3 regions of the Pseudomonas fulva genome follow, and region 2 is predicted to be linked to each of the others. Evidence: predicted binding sites of a transcription regulator. Region 2 holds the regulator's gene; each other region holds the start of a gene.
The links. The regulator sigma-54, encoded in region 2, starts transcription at its own class of promoters, with help from an activator protein. The targets are predictions, from matches to a motif close to ANTGGCATNNANNTTGCTNT.

Region 1 (6,823 bases), 280 kb from region 2:
CGTGCGTTCGACAATGATGCCGCCTTCGGTAATGATCTCCACGGCGATCTGGTGAGTGCCGCGGTCGATGTTCTCCAGGGGAAACACCGGGCTGCGCCCGACGTTGCCGTAGGGCTGGCCGTCGAGCAGCAGGCGGTAGCTGTGGCCGGGGTGCAGCGCCGGCTCGGCATTGACGGTGACGATCAGGTTGCCGGCATTGTCGTTGATGGTCACGTCGGGCTGCGGAATGGTGATCCGCAGCAGCTCGTAACTGAGGATCGGCCCGGCGGGGGCAGCAGGGGCTGGAGGTGGCGACAGGCGCCGAGTCGGTGGCTCGATGCGATTGGAGGGCGCCATCTGCACCGGCGTGGCATTGCCGTCGCGCGGGCTGTCGGTGAATACCCGGTTACCCTCGGCGTCCACGTAGGTGTAGACCTGGGCAACGCTTGGCAGGGCGATCAGCAGCAGGGCGAGGAGCAGCGTGCGCATGGTGCTCAGTTACCCCGGGCCGGGCTGTTGGTGCTGACCCGCTGCACCGTGAAGGTGCGCGTCTCGCTCTGCTGGACGATATGCTTGCCCTGCATCACGGCTACCGCCAGGCTGTGCTCGCCGCGGTCGACTTCGGTGAGCTGCAGGCGCGGCACGTTGCTCGGCTGCCCGTAGGGTTTGCCATCGAGCAACAGGCGCAGGGTATGCCCGGGGCCCAGGCGTGGTTCGATGGTCACGCCCACGGAAAAGGTGCCGTTGTTGGCGCGCAGCGCTTCCTCGTCCGGCAGGTCGCGCAGTTCGAGAATCTGGTAGGGGTTCTGCGGCAGTTCGCTCAGGCGCGGTTCGCTCGGGCTGGTGGTGGTCGGCGTCGGCTCGGTAGTGTTGATCGGCTTGAGCTCGACGCTCTCGGCCTGGGTGCCTTCCGGCGGCTGGTTGGTGAATACCGTGTTGCCGTTGGCGTCGGTGTATTTGTAGATCTGCGCGCTGACCGGCAGGGCCAGGATCAGCAGCAGGCAAGCGAGCATGCGGCGCATCGGGCCGGTCTCCCCGTTGAGTGATAGCGTTAGCGTTGCACCACCATCGCCTGCTGGCAAGCGCGCTACGCCAGGGATTTGCACTGGCGCCGAAAATAGCCGGCATAAAAATGACCGAAGCCATTTTCAACCTGGCCTGCCACGGTCCGCAGATGGCAGGCATAAAAAAACCTCCCCGGCAGAACCGGGGAGGTTTCGGTCACGCTGCCTTAGACGCTGTAGTACAGGTCGTATTCCAGCGGGTGTACGAAGGTGCGTACCTTGATTTCTTCTTCCGACTTCAGCTCGATGTAGGCATCGATGAAGTCGTCGGAGAACACACCGCCCTTGGTCAGGAACGCGCGGCCCTTGTCCAGCTCTTCCAGGGCTTCTTTCAGGCTGCCGCACACCTGCGGGATCAGCTTGCCTTCTTCCGGCGGCAGGTCGTACAGGTTCTTGTCGGCGGCATCGCCAGGGTGGATCTTGTTCTGGATGCCGTCGATACCGGCCATCAGCAGTGCTGCGAAGGCCAGGTAGGGGTTGGCAGCCGGATCCGGGAAGCGCGCTTCGATACGGCGGGCTTTCGGGCTCGACACGTACGGGATGCGGATCGAAGCGGAGCGGTTGCGCGCCGAGTAGGCCAGCATGACCGGGGCTTCGAAGCCAGGTACCAGGCGCTTGTAGGAGTTGGTCGACGGGTTGGTGAAGCCGTTCAGGGCCTTACCGTGCTTGATGATGCCGCCGATGAAGTACAGGGCAGTCTCGGACAGACCGGCATAGCCTTCGCCTGCGAAGGTGTTCTTGCCGTCCTTGGAGATCGACATGTGGACGTGCATGCCCGAACCGTTGTCGCCGTACAAGGGCTTGGGCATGAAGGTGGCGGTCTTGCCATAGGCGTCGGCCACGTTGTGTACGCAGTACTTGAGGGTCTGAACTTCGTCAGCCTTGGCGACCAGGGTGTTGAACTTCACGCCGATTTCGTTCTGACCGGCAGTGGCCACTTCGTGGTGGTGCACTTCGACGACCAGGCCCATCTCTTCCATGGCATTACACATGGCAGTACGGATTTCGTGGTCGTGGTCGCACGGCGGAACCGGGAAGTAACCACCTTTGACGGCTGGACGGTGGCCCTTGTTGCCGCCTTCCACGTCCTGGTCGGTCATCCAGGAGCCTTGCTCGGAGTAGATCTTGAACATCGAGCCGGAGATGTCGGACTTGAACTTCACTTCGTCGAAGATGAAGAACTCGGGCTCCGGGCCCACGAATACGGTGTCACCCAGGCCGGTGCCCTTGAGGAACTCTTCGGCACGCTTGGCGATGGAGCGCGGGTCGCGGTCGTAGCCTTGCATGGTGCTCGGCTCGATGATGTCGCAGACCAGGATCAGGGTCGGCTCTTCGGTGAACGGATCCAGCACGGCGGTTTCGTCGACCGGCATCAGGATCATGTCGGAGGCTTCGATGCCTTTCCAGCCATGGATGGAGGAGCCGTCGAACATCTTGCCGTGCTCGAAGAAGTCTTCGTCCAGGGCGTCACGGGCCGGCATGGTCACGTGGTGCTGCTTACCTTTGGTATCGGTGAAGCGCAGGTCTACCCACTTCACGTCGTGTTCTTTGATCAGTTGAACAGCCTTAGACATGTTGTCCTCCAGGTGGATAGGGTCTTCGTTGACCCTTCTTTGAGTTCGTGACGCCGGGCCAGATAGTCTGCCAGGACACCCTGCCTCACAAGGGAGCAATATGCATGCCAGTGCCCCGTGATGGACGCGTGCCCTGAAAATCAGCGCTGTAGCGGGTATTGATGCCACAAAACGAATCGTCTAGGCCCTTTATTGGTGCGATTTGGAGGGTTTGTGTTCAGTTTTGGTGCGATGACAGATTGTTTGCGGATTTTTGATCAAAGGTTGAGCAATTTCCTTTATAATCCGCGCCCCTGTTTTTCAGGCTCTGGCCCCCGACATTTGCTCCCATGAAACTGATCGTCAAAGTCTTCCCGGAAATCACCATCAAGAGCCCGCCGGTTCGCAAGAACTTCATCCGGCAGTTGGCCAAGAACATCCGCGTGGTGTTGCGTGATCTCGACCCGCAGCTGCAGGTCACCGGTGTCTGGGACAATCTGGAAGTGAAGACCGAGGTGGCCGAGCCCAAGGTCTTGCAGGAAATCATCGAGCGCCTGAGCTGCGTGCCGGGCATCGTTCACTTCCTGCAGATCGACGAATACCCGCTCGGCGACTTCGACGATATCGTCGCCAAGTGCAAGCTGCATTATGGCGAACTGCTGAACGGCAAGATCTTCTCGGTGCGTTGCAAGCGCGGCGGCCGCCACGCCTTCTCCTCCATCGACGTGGAACGCTACGTCGGCAGCCAGCTGCGCCAGCAGTGTGGCGCCGCCGGTATCGACCTGAAGAAGCCCCAGGTCGAGGTGCGCATCGAGATCCGCGACCAGCGCCTGTACGTCATACATCACCAGCATCCCGGCCTGGGCGGTTACCCCCTCGGCTCGCTGGAGCAGACCCTGGTACTGATGAGCGGTGGTTTCGACTCCACCGTGGCGGCCTACCAGATCATGCGCCGCGGCCTGATGAGCCACTTCTGCTTCTTCAACCTCGGCGGCCGTGCCCACGAGCTGGGGGTGATGGAAGTCGCCCACTACCTGTGGAAGAAGTACGGCAGCAGCCAGCGCGTGCTGTTCATCAGCGTGCCGTTCGAAGAAGTGCTCGGCGAGATTCTCGGCAAGGTCGACAACAGCTACATGGGCGTGACCCTCAAGCGCATGATGCTGCGCGCCGCCAGCCGCCTGGCCGAGCGCCTGCAGATCGACGCCCTGGTGACCGGCGAGGCGATCAGCCAGGTGTCCAGCCAGACCCTGCCGAACCTCTCGGTGATCGACTCGGTCACCGACAAGCTGGTGCTGCGCCCGCTGATCACCAGCCACAAGCAGGACATCATCGATACCGCGGAGCAGATCGGCACCGCCGAGTTCGCCCGCCACATGCCCGAATACTGTGGCGTGATCTCGGTGAACCCGACCACCAAGGCCAAGCCCCACCGCGTCGTCCATGAAGAAGAACAGTTCGACATGGCGATTCTCGAGCGCGCCCTCGAGCGCGCGCGCCTGATCGCCATCGACCGGGTGATCGAGGAGCTGGGTCAGGACGTGCAGGTCGAGGAAGTCACTGATGCGCTGCCCGGCCACGTGGTGATCGACATTCGCCACCCCGACCAGGCCGAAGACCAGCCGCTGGAGATCGAGGGTGTGGAAGTCCAGGCGCTGCCGTTCTACGCCATCAACAACCGTTTCAAGGAGCTGGACGAGAACCGCCAGTACCTCCTTTATTGCGACAGGGGCGTGATGAGCCGCCTGCATGCCCATCACCTGCTGAGCGAGGGGCATGCCAATGTGCGCGTTTATCGTCCGGCATAAGACGCCCGGGCTCAATGGCGGCAGTATCCGCCATCGCCCTCCCGACCCGATTGGCGGCGAGTTTGCCGCCACACAGCGTTAACAGACTGCCTTTACCCTTAATCCCGATTTTTCGCGTTGGGCCCTTGAAGCAACTGCCGGGTAGCCCGACCCAACCTACGAGACCACTACTGTGATCGAGAATCTACGCAACATCGCCATCATCGCCCACGTTGACCATGGCAAGACCACCCTGGTCGACGCCCTGCTGCGTCAGTCCGGCACCCTGGAGCGCAGCGAGCTCAACGACGAGCGCGTGATGGACAGCAACGACCAGGAAAAAGAGCGCGGCATCACCATTCTGGCCAAGAACACCGCCATCAAGTGGAACGACTACCGCATCAACATCGTCGACACCCCCGGCCACGCCGACTTCGGCGGTGAAGTAGAGCGCGTGATGTCGATGGTCGACTCCGTACTGCTGGTCGTCGACGCCCAGGACGGCCCGATGCCGCAAACCCGCTTCGTGACCAAGAAGGCGTTCGAAGCCGGCCTGCGTCCGATCGTGGTGATCAACAAGATCGACCGTCCGGGCGCGCGTCCTGACTGGGTCATGGACCAGATCTTCGACCTGTTCGACAACCTCGGTGCCACCGAAGAGCAGCTGGACTTCCAGGTGGTCTACGCCTCGGCCCTGAACGGCATCGCGGGTCTGGACCACACCGACATGGCCGAAGACCTGACCCCGCTGTACCAGGCCATCGTCGACCACGTTCCTGCGCCGAACGTCGACATCGACGGCCCCTTCCAGATGCAGATCTCGGCACTGGACTACAACAGCTTCCTGGGCATCATCGGTGTTGGCCGTATCGCCCGTGGTCGCGTCAAGCCGAACACCCCGGTCACCGCCATCGACACCGAAGGCAAGAAGCGTAACGGCCGTATCCTCAAGCTGATGGGCCACCACGGTCTGCACCGTGTGGACGTCGAAGAAGCCACCGCCGGCGACATCGTCTGCGTCAGCGGCATGGACGAGCTGTTCATCTCCGACACCCTATGCGACCAGAACAACGTCGAGGCCATGAAGCCGCTGACCGTCGACGAGCCGACCGTTTCCATGACCTTCCAGGTCAACGATTCGCCGTTCTGCGGCAAGGAAGGCAAGTTCGTCACCAGCCGCAACATCAAGGAGCGTCTGGACAAGGAGCTGCTGTACAACGTTGCCCTGCGCGTCGAGGAAGGCGACTCGGCCGACAAGTTCAAGGTCTCGGGCCGCGGTGAACTGCACCTGTCGGTACTGATCGAGAACATGCGCCGCGAAGGCTTCGAAATGGGCGTTGGTCGTCCGGAAGTGATCATCCGTGAAGTGGGCGGCGTGAAACACGAGCCGTACGAGAACGTCACCATCGACATCCCGGAAGAATCCCAGGGCAAGGTCATGGAAGAAATGGGTCTGCGTAAGGGCGACCTGAGCAACATGGTGCCGGACGGCAAGGGTCGCGTACGCCTGGAGTACAACATCCCGGCTCGCGGTCTGATCGGCTTCCGTAACGCCTTCCTGACCCTGACCAACGGTGCAGGCATCCTGACCTCGATCTTCGACCGTTACGACGTGATGAAGTCGGGCCACATGTCCGGCCGCCAGAACGGCGTACTGGTATCGATCGATACCGGCAAGGCGCTGACCTACTCCCTGGAAACCCTGCAGGCGCGCGGCAAGCTGTTCGTCGAGCACGGCCAGGAAGTCTACAACGGTCAGATCATCGGCCTGAACAGCCGTGACAACGACCTGGGCGTCAACCCAACCAAAGGCAAGAAGCTCGACAACATGCGCGCTTCGGGCAAGGACGAAACCATCGCCCTGGTGCCGCCGGTTCGCTTCACTCTGGAGCAGGCCCTGGAATTCATCCAGGACGACGAGCTCTGCGAAGTCACGCCGAAGTCGATCCGTCTGCGCAAGAAGATCCTCGACGAGGGCGAGCGCACCCGCGCTGCCAAGAAAGCCAAGAACTGATCCCGTTCTAGCTGACTAGAAAGCCCCCGCCGGCGTGAGCCTGCGGGGGCTTTTTTTGGGGCGCTGGCGAGGTCGCGATCAGCTGTTCGGCTTCGCCTCGGCGGCGCCCAGCGCCGTCTTGCGGCAGGCCTGATTACGCGGGAAGGCAGCCTCGGTCGCGCTGGCCGGTTGTACCTGAATCAGGCAGCCGCGTTTATAGGTGGCATCGAGCAGCAGGCTTTGCAGCGGCAGCAGGTCGCCGGCCAGCACGCTCTGGGTGATTGGCCCGAGTTGGTAGTCATTGTTGCCGAGGGTCAGCGATTGCAGCCCTTCGGTACGAATCAGCGCGTTGCCGATGCGCCCCAAGGTGTTGCCGATGATCACCAGTTCGCTGCGCTGATCGCGGGGGTTGAGGGTGCTGATCGCGTAATCCGGGCTGCCCTGAATGCG
Region 2 (6,823 bases):
ACGTCGAGCGCCGTGCTCTTGCCCGAACCGGAACGACCGCTGACGATGATCAGGCGCATGGGCTAACCCCGCAGGCTATTGGCCGTTCTGGACGTTCACGACGGTCTGGTACAGGGCTTCGCTGTCCTGGGCCTGGCGCAGCCGTTCGCGGACATCCTCGCGGTCGAACATGCTGGCGATCTGGCGCAGCAGCTCGAGGTGCTCGTCGGTGGCCGCTTCGGGTACCAGCAGCACGAAAAGCAGGTCGACGGGGGCGCCGTCGATGGCGTCGAAGTCGACCGCGGTGCTCAGCTTGAGCAGGGCGCTGATCGGCGTGTTGCAGCCGGGCAGGCGACAATGGGGAATGGCGATGCCGTTGCCGAAGCCGGTCGAACCGAGCTTCTCACGGGCGATCAGGCTTTCGTAGATGGTCTGGCCATCGAGATCGGGCAGGTCGCGCGCGATCACGCTGGCTATCTGTTCGAGGACACGCTTCTTGCTGCCGCCCGGCACGTTCACCAGGGAACGGCCGGGGGTCAGGATGGTTTCAAGTCGGATCATAGGAGAAGGACGAACTCAGCGGGCCATCGCGCCCTGCTGGCGATCGAGCTGTTTTTCCTTGTGCTTGATAAGTTGGCGATCGAGTTTGTCGGTGAGTAGATCGATGGCTGCGTACATGTCGTCGTGTTCGGCATTGGCCACCACTTCGCCTCCTGCGATGTGCAGGGTGGCTTCGACTTTCTGCTTGAGCTTCTCGACCTCCAGGATAACCTGCACATTGGTGATCTTGTCGAAGTGCCGCTCGAGGCGCTCGAGCTTCTCTTCGATGTAGCTGCGTAGTGCGTCTGTCACATCCAGCTGGTGTCCACTGATGTTGACTTGCATACCGCTTCTCCTTGTTGCCGTGTGTGAGTGGCAGGCTTGGCAGCCTGCCGCAGGAACACTGGGGCGTTGCTTTCGCTACAAGGGCACCCTACATCAGTCGCTTGCGTTCGCTCGAAGGCGCTATACCGAGCGATTCACGGTACTTGGCGACTGTGCGGCGCGCCACTTGAATGCCCTGTGCTTCCAGTAAACCAGCGATCTTGCTGTCGCTCAATGGCTTTTTCGCATTTTCCGCCGCGACCAGTTTCTTGATGATCGCGCGGATCGCGGTCGACGAACATTCGCCACCTTCGGCGGTGCTGACGTGGCTGGAGAAGAAGTATTTCAGCTCGTAAATGCCACGGGGGGTGTGCATGTACTTCTGGGTGGTGACGCGGGAAATGGTCGACTCGTGCATGCCCACCGCCTCGGCGATGTCGTGCAGCACCAGGGGCTTCATGGCCTCGTCGCCGTAATCCAGGAAACCGCGCTGGTGCTCGACAATCTGCGTGGCGACCTTCATCAGGGTCTCGTTGCGGCTCTGCAGGCTCTTGATGAACCAGCGTGCTTCCTGCAGCTGGTTGCGCATGAAGGTGTTGTCGGCGCTGGAGTCGGCGCGCTTCACGAAACCGGCGTACTGGGCGTTGACGCGCAGGCGCGGCATGGCTTCCTGGTTGAGTTCGACTAGCCAGCGATCGTTGTGCTTGCGCACGATCACATCCGGCACCACGTACTCCGGTTCGCTGGACTCGATCTGCGAGCCAGGGCGCGGGTTGAGGCTCTGGATCAGTTCGATGACCGGGCGAAGTTCGTCCTCCTTGAGCTTCATGCGGCGCATCAGCTGGCTGTAGTCACGGTTGCCGAGCAGGTCCAGGTACTCACTCGTCAGGCGCTGTGCTTCCTTGAGCCATGGAGTTGAGGCGGGCAGTTGGCGCAATTGCAGGAGCAGGCATTCGCGCAGGTCGCGAGCGCCGATTCCCGACGGCTCGAACTGCTGGATACGGCGCAGCACGGCTTCGACTTCGTCCAGCTCGACATCCAGCTCCGGGTCGAAGGACTCGACGATCTCGTCGAGGGTTTCCTCCAGGTAGCCCTGGTCGTTGATGCAGTCGATGAGCGTTACGGCGATCAGGCGGTCCTTGTCGGACATGGGCGCCAGGTTCAGTTGCCAGAGCATGTGGCTATGCAGGCTTTCGCCCGAGGACGTGCGGGTGGTGAAGTCCCATTCGTCATCGTCATTGCTGGGCAGGCTGCTGGCACTGGTCTGGTAGATGTCTTCCCAGGCCGTATCCACGGGCAGCTCATTGGGAATGCGCTCGCCCCATTCGCCGTCTTCCAGGTTGTCGACGGTTTGCGGGCTTTCCTGAAAGCTCGACTCCTGAAAGGTCTCTTCCTGAACGGCGGTCGCCGCCGCGCTTTCGGCGCCGTCGGCCATTGGGTCGGAGTTGTCGAAGTCTTCGCCTTCTTCCTGGCGCTCCAGCATCGGGTTGGATTCCAACGCCTCCTGGATTTCCTGTTGCAGATCCAGGGTCGACAGTTGGAGCAGGCGAATGGCTTGTTGCAGCTGCGGCGTCATCGTCAGCTGCTGGCCCATTTTCAGGACTAGCGATGGTTTCATTGCAGACCTTATCCGGCGTCTGTACGTAATCCACGACAGGGCGACGAAGCGCCACTAGGAAGCAAATTATATGCCTGAATCCGAGCCCTTTGCCTAGGGCCTGTTACCATTTCGTTGCGATACGGCTCGAACGGTAACGGGCGCTGGCAAAGATTCATGGGAAGGGGAATCCGCTACAGGCGGAATTCGTGGCCCAGGTAGACTTCCTTGACCACCTGGTTGGCCAGGATCGCCGCTGAATCACCTTCGGCGATCAGCTGGCCATCGCTGACGATGTAGGCGGTTTCGCAGATGTCCAGGGTTTCACGGACGTTGTGATCGGTGATCAGCACGCCGATGCCCTTGGCCTTGAGGTGATGGATGATCTGCTTGATGTCGCCCACGGAGATGGGGTCCACGCCGGCGAAGGGTTCATCGAGCAGGATGAATTTCGGCGAAGTGGCCAGGGCGCGTGCGATCTCGACGCGTCGGCGTTCACCACCGGACAGGCTCATGCCCAGGTTGTCGCGGATATGGGTGATGTGGAATTCCTGCAGCAGGCTCTCGAGCTCCTGCAGCCGCTGTTCGCGGTTGAGGTCCTTGCGGGTTTCCAGGATCGCCATGATGTTGTCGGCAACGCTGAGCTTGCGGAAGATCGAGGCCTCCTGGGGCAGGTAGCCGATCCCGGCACGGGCACGGCCGTGCATCGGCTGATGGCTGACGTCCAGGTCGTCGATCAGTACGCGGCCCTGGTCGGCCTGCACCAGGCCCACGATCATGTAGAAGCAGGTGGTCTTGCCGGCGCCGTTTGGGCCGAGCAGGCCGACGATCTGCCCGCTCTCGATGCTCAGGCTGACGTCGCGCACGACCTGGCGGCCTTTGTAGCTCTTGGCCAGGTGCTGGGCTTTGAGAATCGCCATGGTTATTGGCCCTGCTCGGCAGCGGGGGCCGCTTTCTTCTGCGGCTGGATCACCATGTCGATACGCGGGCGCGGGCTCGACACGTTGGTGCCGGTGGCGCGGCCGGCGTTGACGATCTGGCGGCGCGTGTCGTAGACGATCTTCTCGCCTTCGAATGTATTGCCTTCCTGCACGACCTTGGCCTGGTCGATCAGTACGATGCGCTCGTTGGCGGCGAAGTACTGGATGGTCAGGCCGTACGCCTTGACGATCTGCTTGTCGGCCGCCGGCTTCTGCTCGTAGTAGGCCGGCTTGCCCACCGAGGTGAACACGTCGATGTCGCCCTGTGCGTTCTGGGTGATGGTAACGGTGTCGCCGGTGATCTTCATGGTGCCCTGGGTGATGACGACGTCGCCGCGGTACACGGCTACGCCTTGCTTGTCGTCCAGTTCAGCGCTGTCGGCCTGCACGCGGATCGGTTGATCGCGGTCACTCGGCAGAGCCCAGGCGCTTACGCTTCCGAGCGTGGCGCCAAGGCTGAGAAGTAGGGGGAGGGTTTTAACGAACCTCATGCTGGCCTCTTACATTGGACTGCAGGATCATCCTGCCGTCATTCAAGTACGCTTTCATTCCTTGTGCCGTGGTCACCCCATTGGCCGCGTCGATTCTAACGGCTTGCTGGGTCTGCGCATATTCCTTCTGGGGGAATACGGTCAGGCGGCTGGTGGTGAGTATAGTGGGGCGGCCCTTTTCGTCCGTGCGCTCGACGCGCACCTGGTCGATCAGTTCGACCTCGTTGCCATCGGGGCCGACTTCGCCACGGGCGCTGCGTACCTTCCAGGGCAACTCGGTGCCGCGGAACAGGTTCATGCGCGGCTCGGTGAGCAGGGTGGTGTCGCTGCTCTGCACGTGTTCGAGTCGTTCGCTGGTCATGTCGTTCTGCACCCGGCCGTCGGGCAGGTACTGCACGCTGCGCGCATTGATCGCATAGAAGTCGATGGGGTTTTCCGGCCCGCTGTGCTGGGGCGCGCTGGAGAAACTGTCCGGATTGATGTTCCAGTAGCCGGCCGCCACGATCAGCAATGCGCCGAAGGTCAGCAGGACGGGGGTGAGGAATTTGCGCAGCATCGGCAGGCCCTAGAGGTAGGCGGATTGGGCGGCGTCGAGGGTACCCTGTCCGCGCATGATCAGTTCACAGAATTCGCGGGCGGCGCCTTCGCCACCGCGTGCCCGGGTCACGCCATGGGCATGCTCGCGCACGAATTCGTTGGCGCTGGCCACGGCCATGCCCAGGCCGACCCGGCGGATCACCGGCAGGTCCGGCAGGTCGTCACCCAGGTAGGCGACCTGCTCGTAGCTCAGGCCCAGCTCGGCGAGCAGCTCGTCGAGCACGTCGAGCTTGTCCTCGCGGCCCTGGTACAGGTGCTGGATGCCGAGGTTCTGGGCGCGGCGCTCGACCACCGGCGTCTTGCGGCCGCTGATGATGGCGGTGCGTACGCCGGAGTTGATGAGCATCTTGATGCCCTGGCCGTCGAGCGTGTTGAAGGTCTTGAACTCGCTGCCGTCGACCAGGAAGTACAGCTTGCCATCGGTGAGCACGCCGTCGACGTCGAAGATCGCCAGCTTGATCGCTTGAGTACGCTGCAGCAGATCGTTCATCACATCACCCCCGCGCGCAGCAGGTCGCCCAGGTTGAAGGCGCCTACCGGGCGCCCGGTGGCGTCGATCACCACCAGGGCGCTGATCTTGTTGTCTTCCATGATCTTCAGGGCCTCGGCGGCGAGCATGTCGGCGCGAGCGGTCTTGCCGTGGGGGGTCATGACCTCGTCGATGCGTGCGTCACGCACGTCGATGCCCTTGTCCAGGGCTCGGCGCAGATCGCCGTCGGTGAAGATGCCGGCCAGGCGGCCATCGCTTTCCAGTACGGCGGTCATGCCCAGGCCCTTCTGGGTCATTTCCAGCAGCGCGTCACGCAGGCTGGTGCCGCGCTTGACCTGGGGCAGGCGGTCGCCGGCGTGCATGACGTTCTCGACCTTGAGCAGCAGGCGGCGACCCAGGGCGCCACCGGGGTGCGAGAAGGCGAAGTCCTCGGCGGTGAAGCCGCGGGCTTCGAGCAGGGCGATGGCCAGGGCGTCGCCCAGCACCAGCGAGGCGGTGGTGGAGGAGGTCGGCGCCAGGTTGAGCGGGCAGGCCTCCTTGGCCACCCGGGTGTCCAGGTTGACTTCGGCGGCCTTGGACAGCGGCGACTCGGGATTGCCGGTCATGCTGATCAGGGTGATGCCGAGGCGCTTGATCAGCGGCAGCAGGGTGACGATTTCCGCGGTGGAGCCCGAGTTGGAGAGGGCCAGCACCACGTCGTCACGGGTGATCATGCCCATGTCGCCGTGACTGGCTTCGGCCGGGTGCACGAAAAATGCGGTGGTGCCGGTGCTGGCCAGGGTCGCGGCGATCTTGTTGCCGATATGCCCGGACTTGCCCATGCCCACCACGACCACGCGGCCCTTGCTGGCCAGGATCAGCTCGCAGGCCTTGACGAAATTGGCATCGATGCGAGGCAGCAGCTCTTGCACCGCCTCGATCTCGAGGCGAATGGTGCGCTGTGCGGAATCAATCAGGTCGCGGGTCTGGTTCATGCTCGGCTTGGGCTGCTCGACGAAAAAGACGGGGATTATAGCGGGAAAGCCCTGTGGACTCATCATCCATGCAGCAAACCCGTAAATGGCAAAGCTGTCACAACCCTGAACGTGGACGGAGCCTGGCTTTGGCGGGCAAATGGGCAAATGCTATAGTCCGCAGCCTTTTCCAGGGGGCGAATGGAGTGCCCTTGTCCCGATCCCGGGCGTCTGATTAGGAAGGCAGTACGCAATGGAGTTCCGATGAGCGCGGAAAATCAGTACGCGGTCGAGCTTAAGAACGTAAGTTTTCAGCGCGGCGAGCGACACATCTTCAACAACGTCGATATCTGTATCCCGCGTGGCAAGGTCACCGGGATCATGGGGCCGTCGGGCTGCGGCAAGACCACGCTGCTGCGCCTGATCGCCGCCGAACTGCGCCCGAGCGCCGGCGAGATCCGGGTCAATGGCCTGAACCTGCCCGACCTGTCGCGCAGCGAACTGTTCGACATGCGCAAGCAGATGGGCGTGCTGTTCCAGAGTGGCGCGCTGTTCACCGACCTCGACGTGTTCGAGAACGTGGCGTTCCCGCTGCGCGTGCACACCCAACTGCCCGAAGAAATGATTCGTGACATTGTTCTGATGAAGCTGCAGGCCGTCGGCTTGCGTGGCGCCATCGAGCTGATGCCTGATGAACTCTCCGGTGGCATGAAGCGCCGCGTGGCGCTGGCACGGGCCATCGCCCTGGATCCGCAGATTCTCATGTACGACGAGCCGTTCGTCGGTCAGGACCCGATCGCCATGGGCGTGCTGGTGCGCTTGATCCGCCTGCTCAACGATGCCCTGGGCATCACCAGCATCGTGGTTTCCCA
Region 3 (6,823 bases), 1.4 Mb from region 2:
CCGGTGTTGATCTGCAGCACGCCGTAGCCCAGCGAGGTGGCCACGCCGAGCACGGTGCCGATGACCGCGAAGATGTCCACCGCATGGCCGATGGGGCCGTAGATGCGGTCGCCGATCAGCGGGTACAGCGCCGAGCGCAGGGTCAGCGGCAGGTTATGCCGGAACGCGAAATAGGCGAGGATCAAGGCGACGATGGCGTAGATCGCCCAGGCGTGCAGGCCCCAGTGGAAGAAGGTCAGCTTCATCGCTTCCTTCGCCGCGGTGACGGTCTGCGGGTCGCCCACTGGCGGGTCGATGAAGTGCATGACCGGCTCGGCCACGCCAAAGAACATCAGGCCGATGCCCATGCCTGCGCAGAACAGCATGGAGAACCAGGTGGTGTTGTTGTATTCGGGCTCGCTGTGATCCGGGCCGAGCTTGATGTCGCCGAAGCGGCTCATGGCCAGGAACACCACGAACAGCAGGATCAATGCGACGGCAAGGATATAGACCCAGCTGGCATTTTCGATGATCCAGGCCTGGGTGGCGCCGAACACGCTCTGGGCGTTGTCCTTGAATGCCGTGCTGTAGATCACCAGGCAGGCGATCAGGAAGGTCGAGCCGAAGAAAACCGGCGGGTTGAGGGTGGAGCGGGAAGACAGATTTGCCCCCATTGAGCTAGCTCTCCTTGGTCGGAGTCAGTCCATGACGTGCGCATCCTCCACCTCAGCTTAGGCTGGATCGGATGGATGGCAGGATGGAGAAACGACTCGGGTTTTCGGATGGCCGCCAAAAGCGGAAGGCCCGCGATTGTAGCATTACCGATAGTCGGATTCTTGGCCACGCCTGCTATCGATAGGCCATTAGCCGTTTCGTTCAGCTTATTTGCGCAGGCTTACAGGCTGGTGCGGTACTGCAGCGCTTCGGCCAGATGCTGGCGACTGATGCGCTCCTCGGCCTGCAGGTCGGCCAGGGTTCGCGCCACCTTCAGCACGCGGTGCGCCGAGCGCAGTGACAGGGTGAGGCGCTCGCAGGCGTGCTCCAGCCACTGGCGATCGGCGTCGGCCAGGTGACAGTGGGTCCGCAGCCCGGGCAGGTCGAGAAAGGCATTGGCAATGCCCTGGCGCTGCAGCTGGATGTCCCGTGCGGCGGCGACGCGGCTGGCGGCGGCCGCGCTGGTCTCGCCGTTGTCTGGCGGCGCATCGAGCTGGGTGCTCTCGCGGGCCACGGTGATGTGCAGGTCGATGCGGTCGAGCAACGGCCCGGACAGCTTGCCGCGATAGCGCTGGATCTGCTCCGGGCTGCAGCGACAGCGGCCGCTGGGATCGCCGAGAAACCCGCAAGGGCAGGGGTTCATGGCCGCCACCAGCTGGAAGCGGGCAGGGAAGGCGACCTTGTCACGGGCGCGGGCGATCACGATATGGCCACTTTCCAGGGGCTCGCGAAGCACCTCGAGCACGCGGCGGTCGAACTCGGGTAATTCGTCCAGAAACAGGACGCCGTGGTGGGCCAGGGTGATTTCTCCCGGCTGCGGGCGGCTGCCACCGCCCACCAGGGCCGGGCCGGATGCGCTGTGGTGCGGGTGCCTGAAAGGGCGCTGTGGCCAACTCTGCAGCGGCGTGTGGCTGGCCACCGAGCGTATCGCGGCGACCTGCAGGGCCTCCTCTTCGGTGAGCGGCGGCAGCAGGCCGGGCAGGCGGCTGGCCAGGAGCGTCTTGCCGGTTCCCGGCGGCCCGCTCAGCAACAGATTGTGGCCGCCGGCAGCGGCCACCAGCAGGGCACGCTTGGCGGCGATCTGGCCCTGCACTTCGGCAAGGTCCGGGTAGGGCTGGGTATGGCGCAACAGGCCCTCGGCCTGGTAGGGCGCCAGCGGCGTCTGGCCGTTGAGGTGCGCGACCAACTCCAGCAGGTGATCGACCGCCAGAACGCTGAGACCGGTAGCCAGGCTGGCCTCCTCGGCGTTTTCCCTGGGTACCACCAGGGTGCGACCGGCTTGCCGGGCAGCCAGTGCGGCGGGCAGTACGCCCTGAACCGGGCGAATCGCACCGGACAGGGCGAGCTCGCCGAGGCATTCGAGGCTGGTCAGGGATTCGCCGGGTAGCTGGCCGCTGGCGGCAAGGATGCCCAGGGCGATGGCCAGGTCGAAGCGACCGCCGTCCTTGGGCAGATCCGCTGGGGCGAGATTCAGGGTGATACGGCGCGGTGGGAAATCCAGGGCACAGTTGAGGATGGCGCTGCGTACGCGGTCCTTGGATTCCTTGACCGCGGTTTCCGGCAGCCCGACCAGGGCCAGGGAGGGCAGGCCGTTGGCCAGGTGCGCCTCGACGGTCACTGCGGGTGCATCGACGCCGACCTGGGCGCGGCTATGGACGATGGCCAATGACATTGATCACTCCTTGATCGCGTGCCGGCCGAGCCGTTACTCGGCCGGTGCGTGCGGCGTCGTTGCGGTGCGTGCTTCGAGCTCGGCGACCTTGGCTTCCAGGGCTTCGAGGCGCGCGCGGGTGCGGGCCAGTACGACCATCTGGCTGTCGAATTCCTCGCGACTCACCAGATCCAGCTTGCTGAAGCTGCTCTGCAGCAGGGCCTTGAGCTGGCTTTCGATTTCACTGCGGGGCAGCGGGTTGTCACCGCTGAGCAGGCGACTGGCCTGGCTGCTGAGGGCATCGAGCAACGCTTTGGGTGGCAGCATGGGAACCTTCCAGAATGAGTTGGCGGCAGTGTAGCACGGTGGTTTTTCGCCGCCGCTGCGCCGGTGGCGCACCAATGGTGTGCATGGTGTGGTGCGGTTTGGCGCACTTCTGGTGCGAAGGCTTGGGCGTGACACCGATCACAATTGCCTACAGCCCTGTAAGTTCATGAAAAGCGGCGCTTTGCCGGTATTGGCAAGAATTCTGCTTAGAGGCTCATGACCCATGCACTGATGCGGTTCGGTTGTCACGAACGGGCGGGAGGGGTTCGCCGCGAGCAGTTGGTCAGCCCGTCTTGGCAGCCGATGCATACAAAAGCCGGACACTGAGCTTAGACTGGCGCCGGGGTAACAATTCCTGGGGCAAGTCCACCTTACACGGGAGAGAGTTTCATGAAACTAGTCACTGCCATCATCAAGCCGTTCAAGCTGGACGACGTCCGCGAATCGCTGTCGGAAATCGGTGTGCAAGGCATCACCGTCACCGAAGTGAAAGGCTTCGGCCGCCAGAAGGGCCATACCGAGCTGTACCGCGGCGCTGAATATGTCGTCGACTTCCTGCCCAAGGTAAAGATCGACGTCGCCATTGCTGACGATCAGCTGGACCGCGTCATCGAAGCCATCACCAAGGCTGCCAACACCGGCAAGATCGGTGATGGCAAGATTTTCGTCGTAAACCTGGAACAGGCGATCCGCATCCGTACCGGCGAAACCGATACCGACGCGATCTAAAGCTCCGCCCCCACCCCCAAATCGTCCCAGGAGTTAAATCATGACTCTGCGAAAAATCGCAGGGCTTGGAGCCCTTTCGTCCCTGTTTTTCCCAAGCCTGGTCATGGCTCAGGAAAAAACGCTGAATTCCGGTGATACGGCCTGGATGCTGACCGCCACCGCCCTGGTGCTGTTCATGACCATTCCAGGCCTGGCGCTGTTCTACGCCGGCATGGTGCGTTCCAAGAACGTCCTGTCGGTGATGATGCAGTGCTTCGCCATCACCGCGCTGATGAGCCTGCTGTGGTTCGCCTACGGTTACAGCCTGGCGTTCGACACCACCGGGATGGAAGCCGGTGTCACCAACTTCAGCTCCTTCGTGGGCGGCCTGGGCAACATGTTCCTCGGCAACCTGACCAAGGAATCGCTCACCGCGGCCTTCCCGGAAAGCGTATTCATCACCTTCCAGATGACCTTCGCCATCATCACTCCGGCGCTGATCGTCGGTGCCTTCGCCGAGCGCATGAAGTTCTCTGCGATGCTGGTGTTCATGACCGTCTGGTTCACCCTTGTCTACGCGCCGATCGCGCACATGGTCTGGGGCGGCGACGGTGCCCTGATGTGGGACTGGGGCGTGCTCGACTTCGCTGGCGGCACCGTGGTGCACATCAACGCCGGTATCGCTGGCCTGGTGGCGTGCATCGTGCTCGGCAAGCGCAAGGGTTACCCGAGCGTGGCCATGGCGCCGCACAACCTGGGCTACACCCTGATCGGCGCAGCGATGCTGTGGGTCGGCTGGTTCGGCTTCAACGCCGGCTCCGCTGCCGCCGCCGACCAGACCGCTGGCATGGCCATGCTGGTCACCCAGATCGCCACCGCCGCCGCTGCGCTGGGCTGGATGTTCGCCGAGTGGATCACCCACGGCAAACCCAGCGCACTGGGCATCGCCTCGGGCGTGGTCGCCGGCCTGATCGGCATCACCCCGGCGGCCGGTACCGTCGGCCCGATGGGCGCGATGATCATCGGCCTGTCGGCCGGCGTGATCTGCTTCTTCTGCGCCACCAGCCTCAAGCGCAAGCTGGGCTACGACGACTCCCTGGACGTGTTCGGCGTGCACGGCGTGGGCGGCATCGTCGGCGCGCTGCTGACCGGTATCTTCGCTGCACCGGCCCTGGGCGGCTTCGGTGAGGTCGAGAACATCGGCCTGCAACTGTGGATCCAGTTCAAGGGCGTGGCCGTCACCGTGATCTACACCGGTATCGTCACCTTCGTGATCCTCAAGGTCATCGATGCCGTGATGGGCCTGCGGGTCAGCGACGAGGACGAGTCGGTCGGCCTCGACCTGGCTCAGCACAACGAGCGCGGCTACATCCTGTAAGTACCAGCGGCCCGCTTTCTGTGGCGGGCCGACAGCACACGGAGTGCGCCCGGAGCCAACCCGGGCGCCTCGACCGCACAGCGCACGCCCGTGCGCAACGGCCAGAGGTGATAAAAAATGGACAACACAGCACTGACTGCTCTGCAGTATGGTTTCGATACCTTCTACTTCCTGATCTGTGGCGCCCTCGTCATGTGGATGGCCGCCGGCTTCGCCATGCTCGAAGCAGGCCTGGTACGAGCCAAGAACACCACCGAGATCCTCACCAAGAACGTAGCGCTGTTCGCCATCGCCTGCATCATGTACCTGCTGATCGGCTACTACATCATGTACTCCAGCCCCGAGGGCGGCATCCTGCCGAGCTTCGGTTTTCTGATCGGTGACGAGAACAGCGTCGAGTCGGTACTGGCCGGTGGCGAAGATGCCCCGTACTACGCCGCCCGCTCGGACTTCTTCTTCCAGATCGTGTTCGCCGCCACCTGCATGTCGATCGTTTCCGGCGCGGTGGCCGAGCGCATGAAACTCTGGTCGTTCATCGCCTTCGCGGTGGTGATGACCGCGGTGATCTACCCGGTGCAGGGCTTCTGGAAATGGGGCGGCGGTTTCCTCGACGCTGCCGGTTTCCTCGATTTCGCCGGCTCCAGTGTGGTGCACATGGCTGGCGCCGCTGCAGCCTTGGCCGGGGTGATCCTGCTCGGTGCGCGCAAGGGCAAGTACGGCGCCAATGGCCAGGTGAACGCCATTCCGGGCGCCAACCTGCCGCTGGCGACCCTGGGCATGTTCATCCTGTGGATGGGCTGGTTCGGCTTCAACGGTGGCTCGCAGCTGAAGATGAGCACCATCGAAGACGCCAACGCCGTGGCCCAGGTGTTCGTCAACACCAACATGGCCGCCGCTGGCGGTCTGATCGCCGCGCTGATCGTCGCGCGCATCCTGTTCGGCAAGGCCGACCTGACCATGGCCATCAACGGTGCGCTGGCGGGTCTGGTGTCGATCACCGCCGAGCCGCTGACCCCGACCGCGCTGCAGGCCACCCTGATCGGCGGCGTGGGCGGCGTGCTGGTGGTGTTCGCCATCCTCGGCTTCGACAAGATCAAGGTCGACGACCCGGTGGGTGCCATCTCCGTGCATGGTGCGGCGGGCATCTGGGGCACCCTGGCGGTCTGCCTGACCAACCCGGAATCCAGCCTGGGCGCTCAGCTGCTGGGCATCGCCTGCATCTTCGCCTGGGTGTTCATCGCCAGCTTGATCGTCTGGAGCATCATCAAGGCGGTCGTCGGCCTGCGGGTGTCCGAGGAAGAAGAGTACGACGGCGTCGACCTGGTCGAGTGCGGGATGGAAGCCTACCCCGAGTTCACCGGCAAGAAATGATGGGTGAGGCGCATGGCGCCGACCATCATCAGTAAAAATGATGGTCCACACCGGCAAAAGGGCGCTCAGGCGCCCTTTGCTTTTTTGTCGGGCACGCTAGAATGCGCGCGTTGAAAAACGAGGCGACGAGCATGTGGCAGCAACGGCTGATCACCTTGCGCCCACGGGCGCGAGGCTTTCATCTGGTGACCGATGAATTGCTGGATGCATTACCGGAACTGCCGAGCTACAGGGTGGGTCTGTTACACCTGTGGCTGCAGCACACATCGGCGTCGCTGACCGTCAACGAGAATGCCGACCCTGCGGTGCGCCGCGACTTCGAGCGCTTCTTCCGCCGTCTCGTCCCCGAGGACGCGACCGGCTACGAGCACTGCGACGAAGGCCCGGACGATCTGCCGGCGCACTTCAAGGCGAGCCTGCTCGGTGTCCAGCTGCAGTTGCCCGTGAGTAACGGACGCCTGGCGCTGGGTACCTGGCAAGGGATTTACCTGGGCGAACACCGCGAACACGGTGGCCCCCGACGTGTGCTTGCAACCTTGCAAGGTACGGCAAATTGAATTTTTTCCAGCCGTTCGGCAACGTTGGACGACTGGGCTATAACTAACCTGCTTTTCGCAAGTCATGAGGCTGAACATGAGCGACGAAGAACTGGAACAAGACGAGCTGGAAGGCGCAGACGAGGACGACGGCGAGGA

Region 1: the regulator sigma-54 is predicted to act here: its motif matches at 2,710-2,729, upstream of glnA (glutamate--ammonia ligase).
Region 3: the regulator sigma-54 is predicted to act here: its motif matches at 2,861-2,880, upstream of glnK (P-II family nitrogen regulator).

What each region holds. Positions count from the first base shown of each region.
Region 1 is NZ_CP082928.1:1,538,672-1,545,494, reverse strand. It holds gene K8U54_RS06975 (DUF4124 domain-containing protein) at 1-468, opposite strand, end outside; gene K8U54_RS06970 (DUF4124 domain-containing protein) at 474-1,001, opposite strand; gene glnA (glutamate--ammonia ligase) at 1,211-2,617, opposite strand; gene thiI (tRNA uracil 4-sulfurtransferase ThiI) at 2,947-4,401, shown strand; gene typA (translational GTPase TypA) at 4,574-6,394, shown strand; gene K8U54_RS06950 (right-handed parallel beta-helix repeat-containing protein) at 6,473-6,823, opposite strand, start outside.
Region 2 is NZ_CP082928.1:1,263,482-1,270,304, reverse strand. It holds gene rapZ (RNase adapter RapZ) at 1-59, opposite strand, end outside; gene ptsN (PTS IIA-like nitrogen regulatory protein PtsN) at 76-540, opposite strand; gene hpf (ribosome hibernation-promoting factor, HPF/YfiA family) at 556-864, opposite strand; gene K8U54_RS05785 (RNA polymerase factor sigma-54) at 953-2,461, opposite strand; gene lptB (LPS export ABC transporter ATP-binding protein) at 2,635-3,360, opposite strand; gene lptA (lipopolysaccharide transport periplasmic protein LptA) at 3,363-3,911, opposite strand; gene lptC (LPS export ABC transporter periplasmic protein LptC) at 3,898-4,467, opposite strand; gene K8U54_RS05765 (KdsC family phosphatase) at 4,477-4,998, opposite strand; gene K8U54_RS05760 (KpsF/GutQ family sugar-phosphate isomerase) at 4,998-5,972, opposite strand; gene K8U54_RS05755 (ATP-binding cassette domain-containing protein) at 6,216-6,823, shown strand, end outside.
Region 3 is NZ_CP082928.1:2,622,159-2,628,981, forward strand. It holds gene K8U54_RS11790 (BCCT family transporter) at 1-653, opposite strand, end outside; gene K8U54_RS11795 (YifB family Mg chelatase-like AAA ATPase) at 875-2,365, opposite strand; gene K8U54_RS11800 (accessory factor UbiK family protein) at 2,399-2,671, opposite strand; gene glnK (P-II family nitrogen regulator) at 3,062-3,400, shown strand; gene K8U54_RS11810 (ammonium transporter) at 3,441-4,757, shown strand; gene K8U54_RS11815 (ammonium transporter) at 4,875-6,128, shown strand; gene K8U54_RS11820 (secondary thiamine-phosphate synthase enzyme YjbQ) at 6,260-6,685, shown strand; gene sutA (transcriptional regulator SutA) at 6,762-6,823, shown strand, end outside.